Regions from separate parts of the Bradyrhizobium sp. CCBAU 21365 genome, predicted to be linked through region 3. Evidence: predicted binding sites of a transcription regulator. Region 3 holds the regulator's gene; each other region holds the start of a gene.

Region 1 (4,813 bases), 1.6 Mb from region 3:
GGATCATTCAGCGCATCGAGCCGCTCGCGGAACAGGCGGTCGATCATCTCGGGCCGCGTCACCGGACGCCCGGTCTCGACCATGATCGCGCGCACCGCGCCGTCGGTGCGGAAGAAGCTCGCTTCCAGCTGCCGCGCGCCCTTGCCCTGCTTGTCCATCGCCGCAACCAGCATCTTGGCGAGGCTCGAGAGCGTCAGCGCGATCACGGTGTCGGTCGCGACCGGCTCGGGGAAACGCTTCTCGACGATGTAATCGGGCAGCGGCTTGCGCGGGCTGATCGGGGCATCGCCCTGCCCGAGCGCGTGGCCGAGCAAGGTGGTGAAGGCCGCACCGAACCGCGCCGAGATTTCATGCGGCGCGCGCGAGGCGACATCGGCGATGGTCTTCAAGCCGGCGCGGCGCAGGCCGGTGGTGACAGCGGCATCGGCACCGAGCGCCGACACCGGCAGCGGGCCGACCGCCGCCGCCTCCTCGCCATCGGCGGCAATCCTGCCCGAGGCGGTGCGCGTCAGCGTACGCGCCGCGATCGAGGTGCCGGCAATCGCCGCGCTGACGGCAAAGCCGCGTCGGCTCAGCGCCCCCGTCACGGTCTGCAGCAGCGCGCGCTCGCCGCCGAACAGATGCGCGCAGCCGGTGATGTCGAGAAACAGACCGTAGGGCAGATCGAGCGCCACCAGCGGCGTGAAGCGGTCGCACCAGTCGGCGATGTCGTTCAGCGTCTTCAGATCGGCGGCGGGATCGGCGTCATAGACCGTGAGCTCCGGACAGATCGCCCGCGCATTGGCGAGCGGCAGCCCGATCGACAGCCCGGCCCGCACCGCCGCCTCGTCGATCGCGTGCAGCAGGATCGCGTTGTGGTCTTTTGCAACGACGACGCTGGGGAGGCAGTTGCCTAACTCATTTGTAAGGGACGCTTTAGCGGATGGGTTCCCTCCCCCCTTGCGGGGTCCGAGGCGAGCGGAGCTCGCTCTCGAGGCTAGGGAGAGGGGTAAGCCGCATACGCCGGCGTCTGTGGTACCCTTCTCTCCAACTCTCCCCCGCAAGGGGGGAGAGGGCCCTGCCAATGTGCTCACCTCACATGAGGGGTCATCTGGCTCGCTTGCAACAAGCTCAGCTTGCGAGGCGATGTCCTGCGCGAGCTTGCGCTTGATGCGGTCGATGGGCAGGCGTGGCAGCCACAGGCTGAGGAAACGCCGACGGTTCACTGAATTGGCACTCATCACATTTCCATTCCATGATCCATCGCCCGACCGGGCCATGACGATTGCGCACGAGTTCGGCCTCGAAGCGCGGCGTGCCCCACACGCTCGCGGCATTGCCCGGCGGCGAATGCGCCGCGCGCACGATCCAGCGCGTCTCCGCGGTCGAGGGGATCGGAGTTGCCGCGATCCTCAGCACCAGCGCGGTGACGCCGGAGGCCTGCGCGGCCAGGGTCAGTTTGCGGCTGGCGACGAGATCGAGCTGGCGCGCCTGACCCCAGACCTCGAGCACGACCGCACCCAGCGCATCGCAGGCGAGCGCGTCGGCCGCGGTGCGCAGGCCGCTGTCGACATCGGCGGCGCGCACCGTGACCAAGAGGCGCGGATCGAGGCCGAGCTCGGCAAGCCCGCGCATCGACAGCGCGCCGTTTTCGCGATCGGAAAAATCCTGCCGCACCCAAACCAGCGGCTTGCGTGCCGACAGCCGTCCGGCGAGCCCTGCAATGAAGCCGGTCGCCGCGCCGCCTTGATGGCCGGCCGCGAACACCTCGTGCAATGCTGCCGGCGCAAGCCCGCCGCGCAACATCGCATCGGCGCCGGCATGGCCGAGCGCGATGCGGTTCGGCATCGCTGCATCCGATGGCGCCTCGATGCGCGCGATGCTGCCGCGCAGAGACGCAAGCATACCCATGCGTGCGCCGTTCATATGCGCCGCTCCTTCCAACCAAAATTTGAGGCCGTCACTGGTCTGAACAGAGAACCAGGGACTGGCTCATTTGTTCATGATATGTTCTAATATAAAGCTAACAGGACCCGCGGAGTCAATCGGATTGGTGAGCTCATCGATTCATGAGTGGAATCAATGGGATTCAGCAGCCGCCGAACCGGACGGGCCCTGGTCTTCCGCTGTGTCAGGCACGCAGGCCCCGAAATTGGCGGCGTGACGGAAACGGAGCAATCCATGCGCATCATCGTGCTCGACAACGACACCGATTTCGAGGGCTGGCGCAAGGCCGCGCGGCGATTGGCGCTGAACGATGTAAAGCCCGCGGAGATCATGTGGACCGTACGCAGCGACGACGAATTATCGTCGGCATCCTGCGTGAATGAATTGCCGGATACGCCGCAGGCGCGGTTCAATGTGTCGGCCAAATTCGTCGAGCTCGCCAAGGCCGCGATCCTGCATCGCAGTGACGAACGCTTCGCCCTGCTCTATCGCCTGCTGTGGCGGCTGCGCAGCCATCACGATCTGCTCAGTGCGACCGATGATCCCGATGTCGCCGAGGTCCACGCGATGGCGCGCGCGGTCTATGTCGATATCGACAGGATGCACGCGCATCTGCGCTTCCGCGAGATCGGCCGCGAGCGGACGGCGCATTACGTCGCCTGGTTCGAGCCGGAGCATCGCATCGTCGAGCTTGCCGCGCCGTTCTTCGCCGGCCGCTTCGCCGACATGCCGTGGTCGATCCTGACCCCCGACGTCTGCGCACATTGGGACGGGCACGCGATCTCGATCACGCCGGGCGTCGCCAAATCCGAAGTGCCGACCGAGGACCGGCTCGAAGAGGTCTGGCGACGTCACGACAACGGCCGCTTCAATCCCGCACGGCTGAAAGTGATGGAGATGCCGCAAGCCTATTGGAGGAACCTGCCCGAGGACTCGATCATTAAGCCTCTGATCGAAGACGCAATGCGCATGACCAGCGGCCCCTTCATCGCACGCAAGGCGGCCGAGCCGCAGAAGCGGCAGGATACGCCGATGCCCCGCAAGCAAGCTCAAGGCAAGCAAGTTCAAGACAGGCAAGCTCACGACACGATCGCGGCCTTGCGCGACGAGGCCGCCGATTGCCGCGCCTGCCCGCTGTGGAAAGACGCAACCCAGACCGTGTTCGGCGAGGGACCGCAGAGCGCAACGCTGATGCTGGTCGGCGAGCAGCCCGGTGACAAGGAAGATCTCGCAGGCCACCCCTTCGTCGGACCGGCCGGCCAGATGCTCGATCGCGCGCTGCAGGAAGCCGGCATCGATCGTCGCAAGGTCTATGTCACCAATGCAGTGAAGCACTTCAAATTCGTGCCGCGCGGCAAGATCCGGCTGCACCAGAAGCCGAGCACACCAGAGATCCGCGCCTGCCGCCAGTGGTACGAGCGCGAGCTCGCCACCATCAAGCCGGACCTCGTGATGGCACTCGGCGCCACCGCGGCGCAGAGCGTGCTCGGCAAGATCACGCCGATCAACAAGAACCGCGGCCATCTGATCGACCACGACGGAACCAAGGTGCTCGTCACCGTGCACCCGTCCTATCTGTTGCGGCTGCCGGATGAAAAAGCCAAGGCGCTGGAATATCAGCGCTTTGTCGACGACCTGAAAATCGCCGCACATCAATTGCGCAGATCAGCCGATGCGGCTTGAGTTCCGCAAAACCAGCGGAACCGGAGGAACCACATCGCAACGAGAAATTGTTCTAAACGCAGACAAATACCTACAACCTTTAATTGATCCGTGGTAGGGTAGCATGTTCCGCAGGTATCGGGCGTCATGTTCACGCCATGACGTACCCTGAGGCGGGCGCGCTGCGCGGTTTGCTAGCCCCGATCGTGCGGCGCGCCACCTCATCTCGCAATCCTCCCCCTCATTCGCGATCCTCCCACTCGCACGCGCGCCGAATTCTCCGGCTGCCGGCCCCGCCGGATGCCGGTGTGGTTATCCGCACATTGTCTCGTCCTGCGAAACGCAGGCTGCAGCATCCCGTCGTGATCGGCGATCCGTAGTTGCTGGAGGTTGCCACGAGGCCGCGAAGCCACGTGCGCGTTCAATGCGTTGCACGAAAATTCGGTTCGATGTCCACCGTCACCGCAAGCCGGCTCATCCCGCGGGGCCGGATTTCAATTGCTTGTCATATGCATCGATCAAAATCGGGAGCATTGGGACAGGAGTTTACCATGAGCGATATGGCGTTACCCGGCTCGATCGAGCCCGCCCTAAAGAAGGGTCCGGACCTCGACAAGGGCTTTCATCCTCTCACCGGGGTTATCTATTTGGGCGTGGTCGCGGCCGCGCTGCTGTTCGTTGCCTACAGCATCTATGCCGATGTCGACGCCACCGGCACGCGCATCACCTCGTTCCTGCCGTATATCCTGCTGTTCGTCGCGCTGCTGATCGCGCTCGGCTTCGAATTCGTCAACGGCTTCCATGACACCGCGAACGCGGTCGCCACCGTGATCTACACCCGCTCGCTGCCGGCGCATGTCGCCGTGGTGTGGTCGGGCATGTTCAACCTGATCGGCGTGCTGCTCTCCAGCGGCGCCGTCGCGTTCGGCATCGTCTCGCTGCTTCCGGTCGAGCTGATCCTGCAGGTCGGCAGCAGTGCCGGCTTTGCCATGGTGTTCGCGCTCTTGATCGCCGCCATCATCTGGAATCTCGGCACCTGGTGGCTCGGCCTGCCGGCCTCGAGCTCGCACACCCTGATCGGTTCGATCATGGGTGTCGGCATCACCAACGCGCTGCTGCGCGGCCGTGACGGCACCTCGGGCGTCGACTGGTCGCAGGCGACCAACATCGCGAAGGCGCTGCTGCTGTCGCCGCTGTTCGGCTTCGCGCTCGCCGCCGGCCTGCT
Region 2 (4,813 bases), 4.3 Mb from region 3:
ACGTTGAGCCGGCCGCCGTCGAACAGCATCTCGTTCAGCGCCCCGTCGATGTCGTCAGCGGTGACATCCTGGCCTCCCTCGCGGGCGATGCTGGCCTGCGCGATGCGGCGCATCAGCTCCTTGATGAAGGCGGCGCTGACGCCGGCGGTGCGCTGCACCGCTTCGTCGACGATCGGCTGCTCCAGCGGCAGGCCCTTGCCGTACAGCCGGATCAGCTTGCTGCGTCCGGTCTCGTCGGGCAGCGGCACCTCGATCGCCTGGTCAATGCGGCCGGGCCGGCCGGCCAGCGCGCTCTCGAGCTCTTCGGGACGGTTGGAGGTCAGCACGAACAGGATGTCGCAATCCTCCTTCAGGCCGTCCATCTCGTTAAGCAGCTTGTTGAGCAGGGATTCCTCGCACGGTCCGCCCATGTCCTCGCGGTCGCGTGCGATCAGATCGACGTCCTCGATCACGACCATGGTGGGCTGCAGCAGCCGCGCGAGGTTCATATAGGCGCCGAGCAGCCCGACCTGCTCGGCGGTGATGATCAGCGTGGTGTGATCCGGCAGGTTGGTGGCGAGATAGCGAATGGCGTGGGTCTTGCCGGTGCCGGGCGGGCCGTAGAGCAGGATGCCTTTGCGGGTCGACTGGCCGAGCCCGCGCAGCAGATCGCGGCTTTCGACAAAACCGAGCACGTTGCGGTCGAGCAGCCGCAGCGTCCGGTCCGGCAGAATTACGTCATCGCGGGCGACCGTCGGCAGGCGATGCACGGTCAGTCCACGCGAACGTCCGCGATAATTGGCGCCATCCTCCAGCGACAGGATCTTGCCGCGATAGGATCGCGCCGCATGCACGGCGGCCTCCAACTCGGCGAAAGTGCGCTGCACGAAAGCATTGCCGGTCGCGCCGGCGGGCAACGCCAGCTCGATTCGCAGCGACGGCTCGTGATTATATTCGCGATGGAACGTCAGCAGCACGGCGTAGCGCAGTTCGCCGGTTCGGCACAGCCATAGTCCATTGGCGAGGCATTTCACCGGCTCGGCCTCGCCGATATCGACGTCGCGATATTGCGGCGGCGCGATCGCCGGTGCATTGCGGCCGGCCTTCATCAGCGCCGCGAAGTCGAGCGTCTCGTAGCGATATTCTTCATGGATGCCGAAGAAATGGATTGGATCGGTGAACAGCTTGTCGATCGCGACCTGAACGTCGGCGCGCATGTGGCCCGGAAACTGTCGCGCCCGTGTCACGATCAGGTTGCGCGGAACGCCGGCGAAATGCCAGTCGAGCGCAACGTAAGCGGACCGAAACGTCTCGCCCGGCAATTCTTCCGAGCTGCGGCGTGCAGCGAGCAGGCAGTCGCTGCACAGCGACGCAGTCGTACCGGGGATCAGAATTTCCGTCACAGCCCTCGGGGCTTCGCAGAGATCGCAGGGGCGGCTGGCGTCGGCGGATTCGGTGGTGATCATCAATGGCTGGCCGTTGGAGCGGATCAGCCACTTCGCCGAGTTGAAGATTGCCCGCGCGACCGGTCCCGGATAGGGGCCGCACGGAATGGCGCCCTTGGCCTCGATCGAGGCAGCGGATGCGATGGCTTCCTGCTCGGATTTCCCGAACACCGTGCGCAACAAATCCTGGACGAATTCCAGCGGGGTTTCATCGTCGTCGTGAATGAAGAGCCGCACCGGACCGTCGTCGCTAAACACGTCGTGCATGAGACCCCCGAAACGCAATTGGGAACAAAAGAACAAAGTAAGAACATCACGGCCGCTCCTGCGCGTCAAGCGAAAGATTCTGCGGCCTCACCCCTGACGTGTAGTGAGCCGATCGGCCGGGAACGCGCACTGGAAGCGTAAACGCGGCTCAACGCCTGTGACGATTGTGTTGCGGCAAATGCCAAGAGATGGCCGTCACAACGGCAAACTTCCGACACACCATCGGGGCGAAAAGGAGTATCCGACATGGCGCGAGCGCGAGAGCAGATTCCTCCCAAGGGTTTGCGGTCGCGCAGTTATTTTATGAGGCCCTCGTGTCGCACAAACTTCGCCTTGCGCTGCTTCTCGTCGTCACCCTGTTCGTTTCTCCCGCGTTCGCGCAGCCGGCCGCCAAGCCGGCGCCGCCGCAACCCGTTACCAGCGACGCGCTGACGCCCGAGCAGGCCAAGCGCGCGCTCGACACGCTGCAGGACGACAAGAAGCGCGGCGAGATCATCAACACGCTGCGCGCCATCGCCAATGCCTCGCCGCAGGCGGCTGCCGCGGAGCCGGCGCCGGAGCAGCATTCGCCGATCCCGCTCACCGCCGACAGCCTCGGCGCACAGCTGTTGCTGATGGTGTCCGAGCAGGTCGGCGAGATGTCGCGCGAGGTCGCCGACGTCGCGCGCACGCTGACGCATTTCCCGGCGTTCTATTACTGGTTCGTGCGCACCGCCAACGATCCGGTCGCCTATGGCCTCTTGATCGATATCGCCTGGAAGCTGGCGCTGGTGTTCGGCTGCGCGCTGGCCGCCGAATGGGTGGTGTTCCGCCTGATCAAGCGGCCGGTCGCGTTCCTGGAAGCGCGGCTGCCGCAGACCGCACGCGTACCGGTGCAGACGCTCGCCAGCGTCGATCCGCCGTCGTCGGTTGCCGACGTCACGCCGGCGCCCGAGTTGCAGCGGCGCCGGCTCAGCCTGGCGCGGGCCTGGCAGTCGCTGGTCCGGCTGCCCTTCGTGCTCGGCCGCCTGCTGCTCGAATTGCTGCCGGTTGTCGTGTTCGGCGGCATCGCCACCGCGCTGCTCGGCACCGAGATCGGCGATCAATCGACCACGCGGCTCGTGATCCTGGCCGTCGTCAACGCCTATGTGTTCTCGCGCGTCTTGATCTGCGCGGTGCGCGCGCTGGCAGGGCCGTTCGGCCTGTTCCGCGTCCGTGCCGAGACCGCGGCCTATATCGAGATCTGGGCCCGGCGTATCGTCGCCGTCGGCGTCTCGGGCATCGCCTTTGCCAATGTCGCGCTGCTGCTCGGGCTGCATCGCGCCGGCTATGCCGCGCTGATCCGGCTCGTGATGCTGGTGGTGCATCTTTTCGTCGTCGTCATCATCCTGCAGTGCCGCCGCCAGGTCGCCGACGTCATCCGCGCGCCGGCCGATCGCACCGGGCTTGCGGCGCGAACGCGCAACCGTCTCGCGGCGCTCTGGCATGTGCTGGCGATTGCGCTCGACCTCGCGCTGTGGGCGGTGTGGGCGCTCAACATCCGCAACGGCTATTCGCTGCTGCTGCAATATTTCGTCGGCACCATTGCGGTGCTGCTGGTGACCCGCCTCGTCACCATGGTGGTGCTGAGCCTGATCGATCGCGGCTTCCGCATCAGCCCGGAGCTGATCCAGCGCTTCCCGGGGCTCGAGGCCCGCGCCAACCGCTATCTGCCGCTGCTGCGCAAGGTGGTCACGGCGGTGATCGCCTTCATTGGCTTCGTCGCGTTGCTCGAGGTCTGGGGCGTCGACGCCATCGTCTGGTTCTATGGCGGCCAGATCGGATCTCGCCTGATCTCGGCGCTGGTGACGATCGGGATTGCCGCGCTGGCCGCGGCCGTGATCTGGGAGGTCGCCAATGCGCTGATGGACCGGCAGATCGACACCCTGTCGCGCGAGGGGCATTACGCCCGCGCCGCGCGCCTGCGCACCTTCCAGCCGATGCTGCGCACCGCGCTGTTCTGCATGATCGTCGCGGTGGTCGGCCTCACCGCGCTCAGCGAGATCGGCGTCAATGTCGCGCCGCTGCTCGCCGGCGCCGGCATCGTCGGCATCGCGATCGGCTTCGGTTCGCAGAAGCTGGTGCAGGACCTCATCACCGGGCTGTTCCTCCTGATCGAGAACACCGTGCAGGTCGGCGACAACGTCACGGTGTCGGGCCTCTCGGGCGTGGTCGAGAACGTCTCGATCCGTACCATGCGGCTGCGCGCCGGCGACGGTTCGGTGCATGTGGTGCCGTTCAGCGCGGTGACGACGATCACCAACTCCAGTCGCGGTGCCGGCAACGCCGCGGTCAGCGTCAACGTCTCCTACAAGGAGGACACCGACCGCGCCGGCGAGGTGCTGAAGGACATCGTCGCCCAAATGCGCCAGGAGACGGCGTATCGCGCGTTCATTCGAGGCGACCTCGAATTGTGGGGCGTCGACAAGGTCGACGGCTCGGTCGTGACCATCGTCGGCCAGATCCGCTGCACCGATAGCGGCCGCTGGTCGGTGCAGCGCGAGTTCAACCGCCGCATGAAGCGGCGCTTCCAGGAGGAGGGCATCGAGATCGCCTCGATGGGCCAGACCATCCTGATGCAGCTTCCCCCACCCTCCGAGCCCGATACCAACGCCCAGCCGCGCCGCGCGGCGGGCTGATTCCTGACCCTCATCCTGAGGAGCCCGCATAGCGGGCGTCTCGAAGGATGTAGGCCACAGACGGGCCTCATGGTTCGAGACGCGCATTCGCGCTCCTCACCATGAGGGGCATTATCCGTCTCACGATTGCGACGCGTCTCGCGACCGTGAGACGGTCGCAGCGCTCCTGAACCCGCCGACCGGCCCCAGCCGGCCGAAAACCGGCTGTTCCCACCCATTCCCTGCGACTTCCTCCGCTGGCACAGCGCTTGCTGATCGTCATGCAATGCGCGGCAAGACGCATTGCATGACTGAACCCAACGCGAAGGAAGGAAACGCACATGGAGCTTGGCTACTTCACCATGCCCTCGCACCCGCCGGAGTGCGGATTGAAGGAGGGCCACGACTGGGACCTGCAGACGCTGCGCTGGCTCGACGAGCTCGGCTACCAGGAAGCCTGGATCGGCGAGCATCACACCGCGCCGT
Region 3 (4,813 bases):
GGTGGTGATGGGTCCCGGCCTTCGCCGGGACGACGGTGGTGTGCGCGGGAACAGTCTCGCGATGAATGCAACGCCACGTACAATCCACACACCCGTCACTGAAATCGAGGACATTGCCGCCTGCCCGCAATTCTCGTACACGGTTTCACGCAATGACCTCGCGACTCTCTCCCAACTCCGTCGACGTGCTGCTGTTCGATATCGGCCGCGTCGTGCTCGACATCGACTTTGACAAGGTGATGGCGCACTGGGCGCAGCACGCCGGCTGTGCGCCCGCCGAGCTCGCCACGCGATTTGTCGTCGACGACAGTTTCAAGCATCACGAGATCGGCCGGATCGACGACGCGGCGTTCTTCGAAAGCCTGCGCCGGACTCTCGGCATCGACATCACGGACGCCCAGTTCCTCGAGGGCTGGAATGCGATCTTCACCGGCGAGATGCCGGGCATCGCCCCGCTGCTCGCGGCGGCCGCCGAGCGGATGCCGCTCTACGCCTTCTCCAACACCAATCCGGCCCATGTCGCGCACTTCTCGGTCACCCATGCCGAGCTGCTCAGCCATTTCCGCAACGTCTTCCTGTCCTCGAGCATCGGCTTCCGCAAACCCGACGCCGAGGCCTATGATCATGTGGTAAAAGCCATCGGCGTCCCGGCGTCGCGGATCCTGTTCTTCGACGACCTGGCCGCCAATATCGAAGGTGCACGGGCGCGCGGCCTTCATGCTATCCACGTGACATCGACGGATGACGTGGCAAGGGCTTTGACCGCACTTGGTATTTGGACATTAGGAATTGAGGAGCTCTGAGCGTGGCCCTGATGCCGGTTGCCGATGCCCTGTCCGCCGTCCTCGCCGGCGCCGAACCGCTGCCAGAGGAGATGGTCGCGCTCGATGCCGCCTACCACCGCACGCTGGCGCACGACCTCGCGGCGCTGCGCACCCAGCCGCCGCAGCCGATGTCGGCGATGGACGGCTATGCGGTGCGCGCCGCCGATGCGGCTGATCTAAAGGCCCGGCTCAAGGTGATCGGCGAAGTCGCCGCCGGCCGGCCGTTCGGGCGGACGGTCGGCGCCGGCGAGGCGGTGCGGATCTTCACCGGCGGCGTGATCCCCAATGGCGCCGACGCGGTGATCATCCAGGAAGACACCGCCGTCGACGGCGACCACATCACGATCACGGAGGCCGCCAGCGTCGGGCGGCACATCCGCCAGGCCGGGGTCGATTTCCGTGCGGGCGAGGTGCTGCTCGCCGGCGGCAGCCACCTGTCCGACCGCGCGCTGTCGCTGGCGGCCGCCATGAACTATCCGGAACTTGCGGTGCGCCGCCGCCCGAAGGTCGCGGTGCTGGCGACCGGCGACGAACTGGTGATGCCGGGCTCGCGGCCCCGTCCCGGCCAGATCGTCTATTCCAACGGCTACGCGCTGCGGGCGCTGGCGCGCGCCGAAGGCGCCGAGACCGTCGACCTCGGCGTTGCCGCCGACACGGTGGAGGCGACCACGGCCGGCATCCGCCGGGCACGCGAGGCCGGCGCCGATGTCCTGATTACGACAGGCGGCGCCTCGGTCGGCGACCACGATCTCGTCAAGCGGTCGCTGGAGGCCGAGGGCGTCGAGATGGCGTTCTGGCGGATCGCGATGCGGCCCGGCAAGCCGATGATGCATGGCCGGCTCGGCGCGATGCGGGTGATCGGCCTGCCCGGCAATCCGGTGTCGTCCTATGTCTGCGCCTTCCTGTTCCTGGTGCCGTTGATTCGGGCGCTGAGCGGCCGGAAAGTGATTCATCATCGCCGCGCGAGCGCCCTGCTCGGCCGCGACCTCGCCGCCAACGACCAGCGCGAGGACTATCTGCGGGCGCGTCTCGAAGCGCGCGAGGACGGCAAGCTGATCGCAACGCCGGTGACGCAGCAGGATTCGTCGCTGCTCGCGAATCTCGCTGCGGCACGGGCACTTCTCGTGCGTCCGCCGTTTGCGGCGGCGGCCGTCAAAGGCAGCGAATGCGAGATCCTGACGCTGCCCGAATAGGGTTTTCACGCCCCGCCGATCGTGCGTTGCCTGATCCGTTCACCGGAAATTAAGTGGTTGCGGAACACATATCGAACATATAGTGTCCGTTCATGATTTGTTTCGAGTACTGGTGTCTACAATCGGGAAGCCGCGTGGAAGCAAGTGCAACGAGCACATGCTCCTGAGGTCAGGCCCCGCCTGCAGGCCCCACCAGAAGAGTCTCGGAATCGAACGCCGCTATCAACCGGGGGAATACTCGAGATGCTCACGCGCAAACAGTACGAACTTCTGCGTTTCATCAATGAACGTCTGAAAGAGGCCGGCGTACCGCCCTCCTTCGACGAGATGAAGGATGCGCTCGACCTGCGCTCGAAGTCCGGTATCCACCGCCTGATCACTGCGCTGGAGGAGCGCGGCTTCATCCGCCGCCTGCCGAACCGCGCCCGCGCCATTGAGGTCATCAAGCTGCCCGAACTCTCGGCCGGCGGCGGCAACGGCCGACGCGGCTTCACGCCCAGCGTCATCGAAGGCACCCTCGGCCGGCGCGCCAGCACGCCGCCGATCGCCGAGGACGACGGCAACCGTCCGGTCGCGGTCCCCGTGATGGGCCGGATCGCCGCCGGTACGCCGATCGAGGCGCTGCAGACCCGCAGCCACACCATCAGCGTGCCGCCCGACATGCTCGGCGCCGGCGAGCACTATGCGCTCGAGGTGCGCGGCGACTCGATGGTCGATGCCGGCATCCTCGACGGCGACATGGCGCTGATCCAGCGCAACGACGTCGCCAATACCGGCGACATCGTGGTGGCGCTGATCGACGAGGAGGAAGCCACCCTGAAGCGCTTCCGCCGCCGCGGCGCATCGATCGCGCTCGAGCCGGCCAACACCGCCTATGAAGTGCGCATCCTGCCGCCGAACCGGGTCCGCATCCAGGGCAAGCTGATCGGCCTGTATCGCAAATACTGAATTGCAAATACTTGCGGCGGCCGGGAACGAGCAACACGTCGGATCGTTCCTTGCATGATAGCGTAGCGTACGGCCTGCCCGATGCGCTCCGATACCTCTCGCGCAGCGTCGCGTGTTTGTGATCGGGGTCGGTCTCGGACCAGTCGTACAATCGCCCAGAAACGAGCGGAAGCTCGTTCGCTATCGTCCACTCTGGTAGAGGCCCCAATGCCTCAAGAGAGGCACGGGTCGCTACCTCGAAATGAGGAGCCATCCGATGTGTGACTATAGTCTGCACGCCGTGGCATCGCGCCCCGCCATTGTCGGAGAGACGCTGATCACGACGACGTTCCGCGGCACGTCGACCCGCGGTTTTGCTTCGGAAAACGATCCCACTGTCGCGGTCTGCATGCTGCCGGGCACCGAGCTCGCTTTCGCCGAGAACGTTCGCTACGACAGCCGCTGGATCTGGACCAAGACGCTGAACTATCGCGTCGGCGTGTTCAACGAAGTCGAGCCCGACGTGCCCGATCGGCATCATGACGCGGTGGAATTCCCCGACGGCAGCCATGTGCTGGTGACCCAGCTGGTCGAGGGACAGCGCGTCAGCGTGCTGCAATTGCCGGCGCTGCATCCGCCGGTCGAGCAGAAGCCGAAGGTGGTGGAGCGGCGGCCCTCCGCATTTGCAACGCTGTTTTTGGGTTGAGCGCATCGTCGCCGCGGAATGGGCTGTTCGGCGGCGGATGACCTAAGCAATTTCGGGCGCCCCCGGACTTCCGCTTCCGGGGCGCACGAGGAAATTTGCGTCAGCCGGCGCCTTGGCGCATCATCGGGCACGGAGGACGTGCGCGGTGGTCGATAAGGTCACATGGCAAAAGGCTGGACGCGTCACGGAACCGGGCCGCTACATGTTCCGGTTCGGTTGGCTGACGGTGACGGCCGACGACCTGAGAGTCTGGGAGCAATTTCCCGAGGCTTCCTTCACCCTCGTCAAGAAGCCCGACGCCGGCCCCGACTCCGACGAATACCATCTCGGCCTGTTCGAGCTGCCGAGCGCCCCCTCGCCGGACCACCGCTAGTCATCGCCCTGCAGATCGGACTCGGCCGGCGTCGCATCCACGGCAGGCCGCGGTGCGGCGGCGGCTGCGCGCAGCGTCGTCTCGCTCTCGCCGTCGCCGGGAACCGCCGGCGACCACGGCCGGTCGATCCCGCCGGGCTTGACGGCATCGACGGCGTAGCCGTCCCTGGTCCGCCGCAGTACCAGCGCGCCGTGGCGCCGCAGCCGCTCGGCATCGATCACCGACGCCGTGCAGCCCCGCGGCGCCGCCCGCGCCGTCACGATCAAGCCTGCGCGCTCGCAGTCGTCCGCCAGCGCCTCCGGCCGGGTCGCCAGCGCGACGAAGGCGCCGCCTAGTCCCTGGGTCACGCAGCCGCCGGCATCGCAGGAGACGCCGTCGCCGAGCGACGCATCGGTGGCGGTCCGCGCGTCGGCGTCCGCCGCCAGCCACTCCTTGACCAGGAACGCATCCTTGGCGCTGTGCATCAAATGCAGCCGCCCGTCACCGCCGCGCACCGCGACGTTGCGGCCGTCGCCGGAGACCAGCACGTCCGGCTGCGGCACCCTGAGCGCCCAGACCGAGGCCACCAGCAGCAGAACCGCGCCCGACCAGCGCAGCGGCGTACGCAGCAGCCCGAGCAGGATGATGCCGGCACTCGCTGCAATCAGCGGCCCGATCCCGAACGCCGCCATGCGGCCGACCGCGCCCGGGAGTGCGGCGACCCATTGCGTCACCAGGATCATCCAGTCGATGCCAAGACCCATGATCGCCCAGAACACGCCGTCGAAGCCGAACGGCATGGCGACGAGGC
Region 4 (4,813 bases), 3.5 Mb from region 3:
TTGCGGCCGGCGGCGAGACCCGCGGCGTCGTCGAAGATGCGGCGGTTGCGGCTGTTGGCGGTGTTGTATGCCACGTCGCCCGGCCGCTGCGGCTGCGAGTAGAGCTTGTTGTGGACCGGCAGATAGCCGTTCTGGTCGATCATCACGCAGAACGCCATTCGCTTGTCCCTGGCGAGGAACGCCTCCTGGAACGCCGGCAGCGTACGCTCCGCCCAGTCCAGCATTTTGGTGCGGTACTGCACCGGGTTGGTGCCTGCGATCTCGACATAGTCGGTGTCGAACATGTCGGCGATCGCGATCGCGCCGCTCGCCAGCCCGTTCTCGAAGATCTTGCTCAGCGCGCTGCCGGCTTCGATCGCGCGGGTGACGAGCTCGGCGTTCTCCTCGTGGATCGCCCACATCCGGTCTTCGATTTTTTCGCGCAGCTCGGCGGTTGCCGCCTCGAAGCGGGCCTGGCTGCCCGCCTTGGAGCGCTCGCCGATCCGGATCCGGCACGCGCCGATCTCCTGCAATGTCGCGTTCAGGGTCTCCTGCGCCGGCAGCTTCTCGGCATCGGGTCCGCCGATCAGGATGCCGTCCATCGCGATCTCGTAGACCGGCGCCGTGACGATGCCGCGCGCGGTCGTGATCTCGATCTTGAGGCTGCAGGGCAGGCGCTCGTTCTTGCGCGGATCGCCGCCCTCGTCCTGGCGCAGCAGCACCGCGCAACGCGCTTTCAGCTTCTGGGCGAAGGCGGTCACCGCCTTGCCGGCCTTGGCGACATTGTCGCCATGCGCGGCGGCTTCGCGCGTTGCCGAATCGATCTCGCCGGCGCTGGTGCCGACCGAGACGATGAAGTGCGATGCGGAGGCGGCGTTCTGGCCCATCTCGCCGGTGATTTCGTTCTGCTCGGCGACCGCGCCGTTGACGTTCTCGAACACCGGGCGGATCTTTTCGATCGCCTGCGAGATGCGGTGCACCGCGTCCGCCGATCCGGTGGCGTCCTTCTGCAACGCCTCGATCTTCCGCGTGATCTCCTCGGTCGCGCTCTGGGTCTGCACCGCCAGCGCCTTGACCTCGGTTGCGACCACCGCAAAGCCCTTGCCGGCGGCTCCGGCGCGCGCCGCCTCGATCGTCGAGTTGAGCGCGAGCAGCGTGGTCTGCCGCGCGATCTGCGCGATCAGATTGACGACGTTGCCGATCGCGGCTGAAGACTCGCGCAGGCGATCGACATTGGCGGTTGCCTCGCGCGCCGCGGCCGCGGCGTCGTCGGCGAGCTGGCTCGCGCTGCGCACCTGCGCCCCGATGCCCTCGGCGGAGTGGGTGAAGCGGTCGGCGGCTTGCGAGAACGTCGTCGCGGTGCCCTGCGCATCGCTGCTGCGGCCGGTCAGCGCGTCGGTGCGGGCGCGGATGGTCGCGAGCTTGGCTGCCGTCGCCTCGGCGCCGTCGGCAACCGAGCTCGCGGCGCGTTCGAGCTGGCGGATCATCGCGCCGAGCTCGAGTTCCAGCAATTCCAGGATCTCCTTGGACGAATCCTTGGCCGAATCAGTCTCGGTCGAGACGTCAGGGGCGGCGGCCGCGGTTGGAACCTGCGGCGCGACGGCCGGCGCAGCCGGCTCCGGCACTTGCTTTCGAAACAGACCGAACGCCATGTGGGCTCTTTGGGGGCTCTGGAAAGTTGCGGCGGGACGGGCGATCCTCGCACCCGGGCATGAAGTCATGGTTAACAAGTGCCTCATATTCCGGCTTGCGGTAGTATTCCTCCGCCGGAGGGCCTCGCCGATCCTTTGATTTTGACCGTGAGGGGCCTATAAGGCCGCGTTTTCCATCCCTGTTCAGACCCTAAGCTCCGAAGAGACGTCGCATGGCCGGCCATTCCCAATTCAAGAACATCATGCACCGCAAGGGCCGGCAGGATGCCCAGAAGTCGAAGCTTTTCGGCAAGCTGGCCCGCGAAATCACCGTGGCGGCCAAGCTCGGCACCCCGGACCCGGCGATGAATCCGCGGCTGCGCGCCGCCGTGGTCGCGGCCCGCGCCGAGAACATGCCCAAGGACAATATCGACCGCGCCATCAAGAAGGCGGCGGGCAATGAGGGCGAGAACTACGACGAGATCCGCTACGAGGGCTATGGCCCCGGCGGCGTCGCCGTGATCGTCGAGGCGCTGACCGACAACCGCAACCGCGCCGCCTCCGACATCCGCTCCTTCTTCACCAAATCCGGCGGCAATCTCGGCGAAACCGGCTCGGTCGCCTTCATGTTCGACCGCACCGGCATCATCGAATACGACGCCAAGGTCGCCTCCGACGACGCGATGCTGGACGCCGCGATCGAGGCCGGCGCCGACGACGTGGTCTCCAGCGAAGGCGGCCACGAGGTCTACGCCTCGCAGGACACCTTCCGCGAAGTGGCCAAAGCGCTGGAAGCGAAGTTCGGCGAGCCGCGCAAGGCGGCGCTGACCTGGAAGCCGCAGAACACCGTCGCGGTCGACGACGAGACCGGCGAAAAGCTGCTGAAGCTGATGGACCTGCTCAACGAGCACGACGACGTGCAGAACGTGTTCGCCAATTTCGAGGTGTCCGACGCTCTGATCGCGAAGATGGGCGGCTAGTCGCTTGCACTGCCGTCGTGTCCGGCTGGACCGGGCGACCCAGTATTCCGGAGACCTGCATTCGATCCGAGAAGCCGCGGCGTACTGGATCCCCGCTCCCGTGCGCAATTGCGCACTAGGCGGGGATGACGAGTGGGCCCAGTACAACGACCGCGGCAGGGGATGAGGCTCTGTTTGTGTTTCGTTCTCCCGGCGCAGGCGGTATCACTAGCCCATGACATCCCAGCCGATTCGCTCTCCCGTCCGTATCATCGGTATCGATCCGGGTCTCCGCCGCACCGGCTGGGGCGTGATCGAGACTGAAGGCAACCGTCTGGTCTACGTCGCCTGCGGTTCGGTCGAGCCGCCGGACAATCTGCCGCTGGCGAGCCGGCTGCTCGCGATCCATGAGGGGCTCGCCGCTGTGCTCGGCGACTACAAGCCTGCGGAGGCGGCGGTCGAGCAGACCTTCGTCAACAAGGACGGCGTGGCCACCCTGAAGCTCGGCCAGGCGCGCGGCGTCGCCATGCTGGCGCCCGCAATGTTCGGTATCTCGGTCGCCGAATACGCGCCGAACCAGGTCAAGAAGACCGTGGTCGGCGCCGGCCATGCCGAGAAGAACCAGATCCAGGTGATGCTGAAGATCCTGCTGCCGAAAGCCGAGCCGCCGTCCGCCGACGCCGCGGACGCGCTCGCGGTCGCGATCACCCACGCGCATCACCGCCAGAGCACGGCGCTGCGGCTCAGGGTCGCGAACCTATGATCGGCAAGCTGAAGGGCCTGATCGATTCCTATGGCGAGGATTACGTGATCCTCGACGTCGGCGGCGTCGGTTACCAGGTGCATTGCGCTGGTCGCACGTTGCAGGCGCTGCCGTCGCCGGGCGGCGCCGCCGTGCTCTCGATCGAGACCTATGTCCGCGAGGATCAGATCAAACTGTTCGGCTTCCGCTCGGATCATGAGCGCGAATGGTTTCGCCTGCTGCAGACCGTGCAGGGGGTCGGCGCCAAGGTCGCGCTCGCGGTGCTCGGCACGCTGCCGCCGACCGATCTCGCCAACGCCATCGCGCTGCGCGACAAGGCGGCGGTGGCGCGCACGCCGGGGGTCGGGCCGAAGGTCGCCGAGCGCATCGTCAGCGAATTGAAGGACAAGGCGCCGGGCTTTGCCGATGTCGATCCCGCGGTGGTGCACCTTTCGGGCGCGATAGACAACAACCGCGCGCCGCGCCCGGTCACCGACGCCATCTCGGCGCTGGTCAATCTCGGCTACGGCCAGCCGCAGGCCGCCGCCGCCATCGCCGCCGCCTCGCGCAGCGCCGGTGAGAAGGCCGAGACTGCGCAGCTGATCCGGCTGGGCCTGAGGGAATTGTCGAAGTGAGTTGTGCATTGGAGCGCCTCTTTTCTTCACCTCGCCCCGCTTGCGGGGAGAGGTCGGATCGCATCGCAGATGCGATCCGGGTGAGGGGGTACGGGTGTCGACGCACATCGCGCTCGCGGAGGGAGCCCCTCACCCCAACCCTCTCCCCGCAAGAGCGGGGAGAGGGAGAACAATCATCTCGTGTTAGTCTCGCATCATGAACACGCCCTCGCGCATGGTCTCGCCTGAACGCCGCTCCGATGATGTCGGCGACACCGCGCTGCGGCCGCAGTCGCTGACGGAGTTCGTCGGCCAGGCCCAGGCGCGCAAGAATCTCTCGATCTTCATCGAGGCCGCGAAGAAGCGCGGCGAGGCGCTCGATCACGTGCTGTTCGTCGGTCCCCCCGGCCTCGGCAAGACCACACTGGCGCAGATCGTCGCGCGCGAGCTCGGCGTCGGCTTTCGTGCCACCTCCGGCCCTGTCATCGCCAAGGCCGGCGATCTCGCGGCGCTGCTGACCAATCTCGAAGAGCGCGATGTGCTGTTCATCGACGAGATCCATCGCCTCAGCCCGGCGGTCGAGGAAGTGCTCTATCCCGCGATGGAGGATTTCCAGCTCGACCTGATCATCGGCGAAGGTCCGGCGGCGCGCTCGGTCAAGATCGAGCTGTCGAAGTTCACGCTGGTCGGCGCGACGACGCGCGCAGGCCTGCTCACCAATCCGTTGCGCGACCGCTTCGGCATTCCGATCCGGCTCAACTTCTACACCGAGGAAGAGCTCGAGAAGATCGTCACCCGCGGCGCCCGCGTGCTCAATATCGGCATGAGCCCGGATGGCGCCAACGAGATCGCGCGCCGCGCCCGCGGCACGCCGCGCATCGCCGGCCG

The links. The regulator LexA, encoded in region 3, represses DNA repair genes until DNA is damaged. The targets are predictions, from matches to a motif close to TGTTCNNNNTGTGTTCNG.
Region 1: XI02_RS15775 (ImuA family protein) is a predicted target of LexA. The motif match lies at 1,977-1,994, and genes of this name have one in related genera.
Region 2: XI02_RS03770 (ATP-dependent Clp protease adaptor ClpS) is a predicted target of LexA. The motif match lies at 1,720-1,737, and genes of this name have one in related genera.
Region 4: ruvC (crossover junction endodeoxyribonuclease RuvC) is a predicted target of LexA. The motif match lies at 2,762-2,779, and genes of this name have one in related genera.

Annotation. Positions count from the first base shown of each region.
Region 1 covers NZ_CP030036.1:3,458,325-3,463,137, reverse strand. The annotation lists partial or broken gene XI02_RS15780 (DNA polymerase Y family protein) at 1-881, opposite strand, end outside; gene XI02_RS15775 (ImuA family protein) at 1,111-1,905, opposite strand; gene XI02_RS15770 (UdgX family uracil-DNA binding protein) at 2,161-3,609, shown strand; gene XI02_RS15765 (inorganic phosphate transporter) at 4,140-4,813, shown strand, end outside.
Region 2 covers NZ_CP030036.1:830,448-835,260, forward strand. The annotation lists gene XI02_RS03770 (ATP-dependent Clp protease adaptor ClpS) at 1-1,691, opposite strand, end outside; gene XI02_RS03775 (mechanosensitive ion channel family protein) at 2,006-4,348, shown strand; gene XI02_RS03780 (LLM class flavin-dependent oxidoreductase) at 4,669-4,813, shown strand, end outside.
Region 3 covers NZ_CP030036.1:5,094,065-5,098,877, forward strand. The annotation lists gene XI02_RS23430 (HAD family phosphatase) at 153-803, shown strand; gene glp (gephyrin-like molybdotransferase Glp) at 806-2,017, shown strand; gene lexA (transcriptional repressor LexA) at 2,261-2,965, shown strand; gene XI02_RS23445 (hypothetical protein) at 3,222-3,650, shown strand; gene XI02_RS23450 (hypothetical protein) at 3,796-4,023, shown strand; gene XI02_RS23455 (ComEC/Rec2 family competence protein) at 4,020-4,813, opposite strand, start outside.
Region 4 covers NZ_CP030036.1:1,564,546-1,569,358, forward strand. The annotation lists gene XI02_RS07350 (methyl-accepting chemotaxis protein) at 1-1,631, opposite strand, end outside; gene XI02_RS07355 (YebC/PmpR family DNA-binding transcriptional regulator) at 1,844-2,590, shown strand; gene ruvC (crossover junction endodeoxyribonuclease RuvC) at 2,805-3,332, shown strand; gene ruvA (Holliday junction branch migration protein RuvA) at 3,329-3,946, shown strand; gene ruvB (Holliday junction branch migration DNA helicase RuvB) at 4,143-4,813, shown strand, end outside.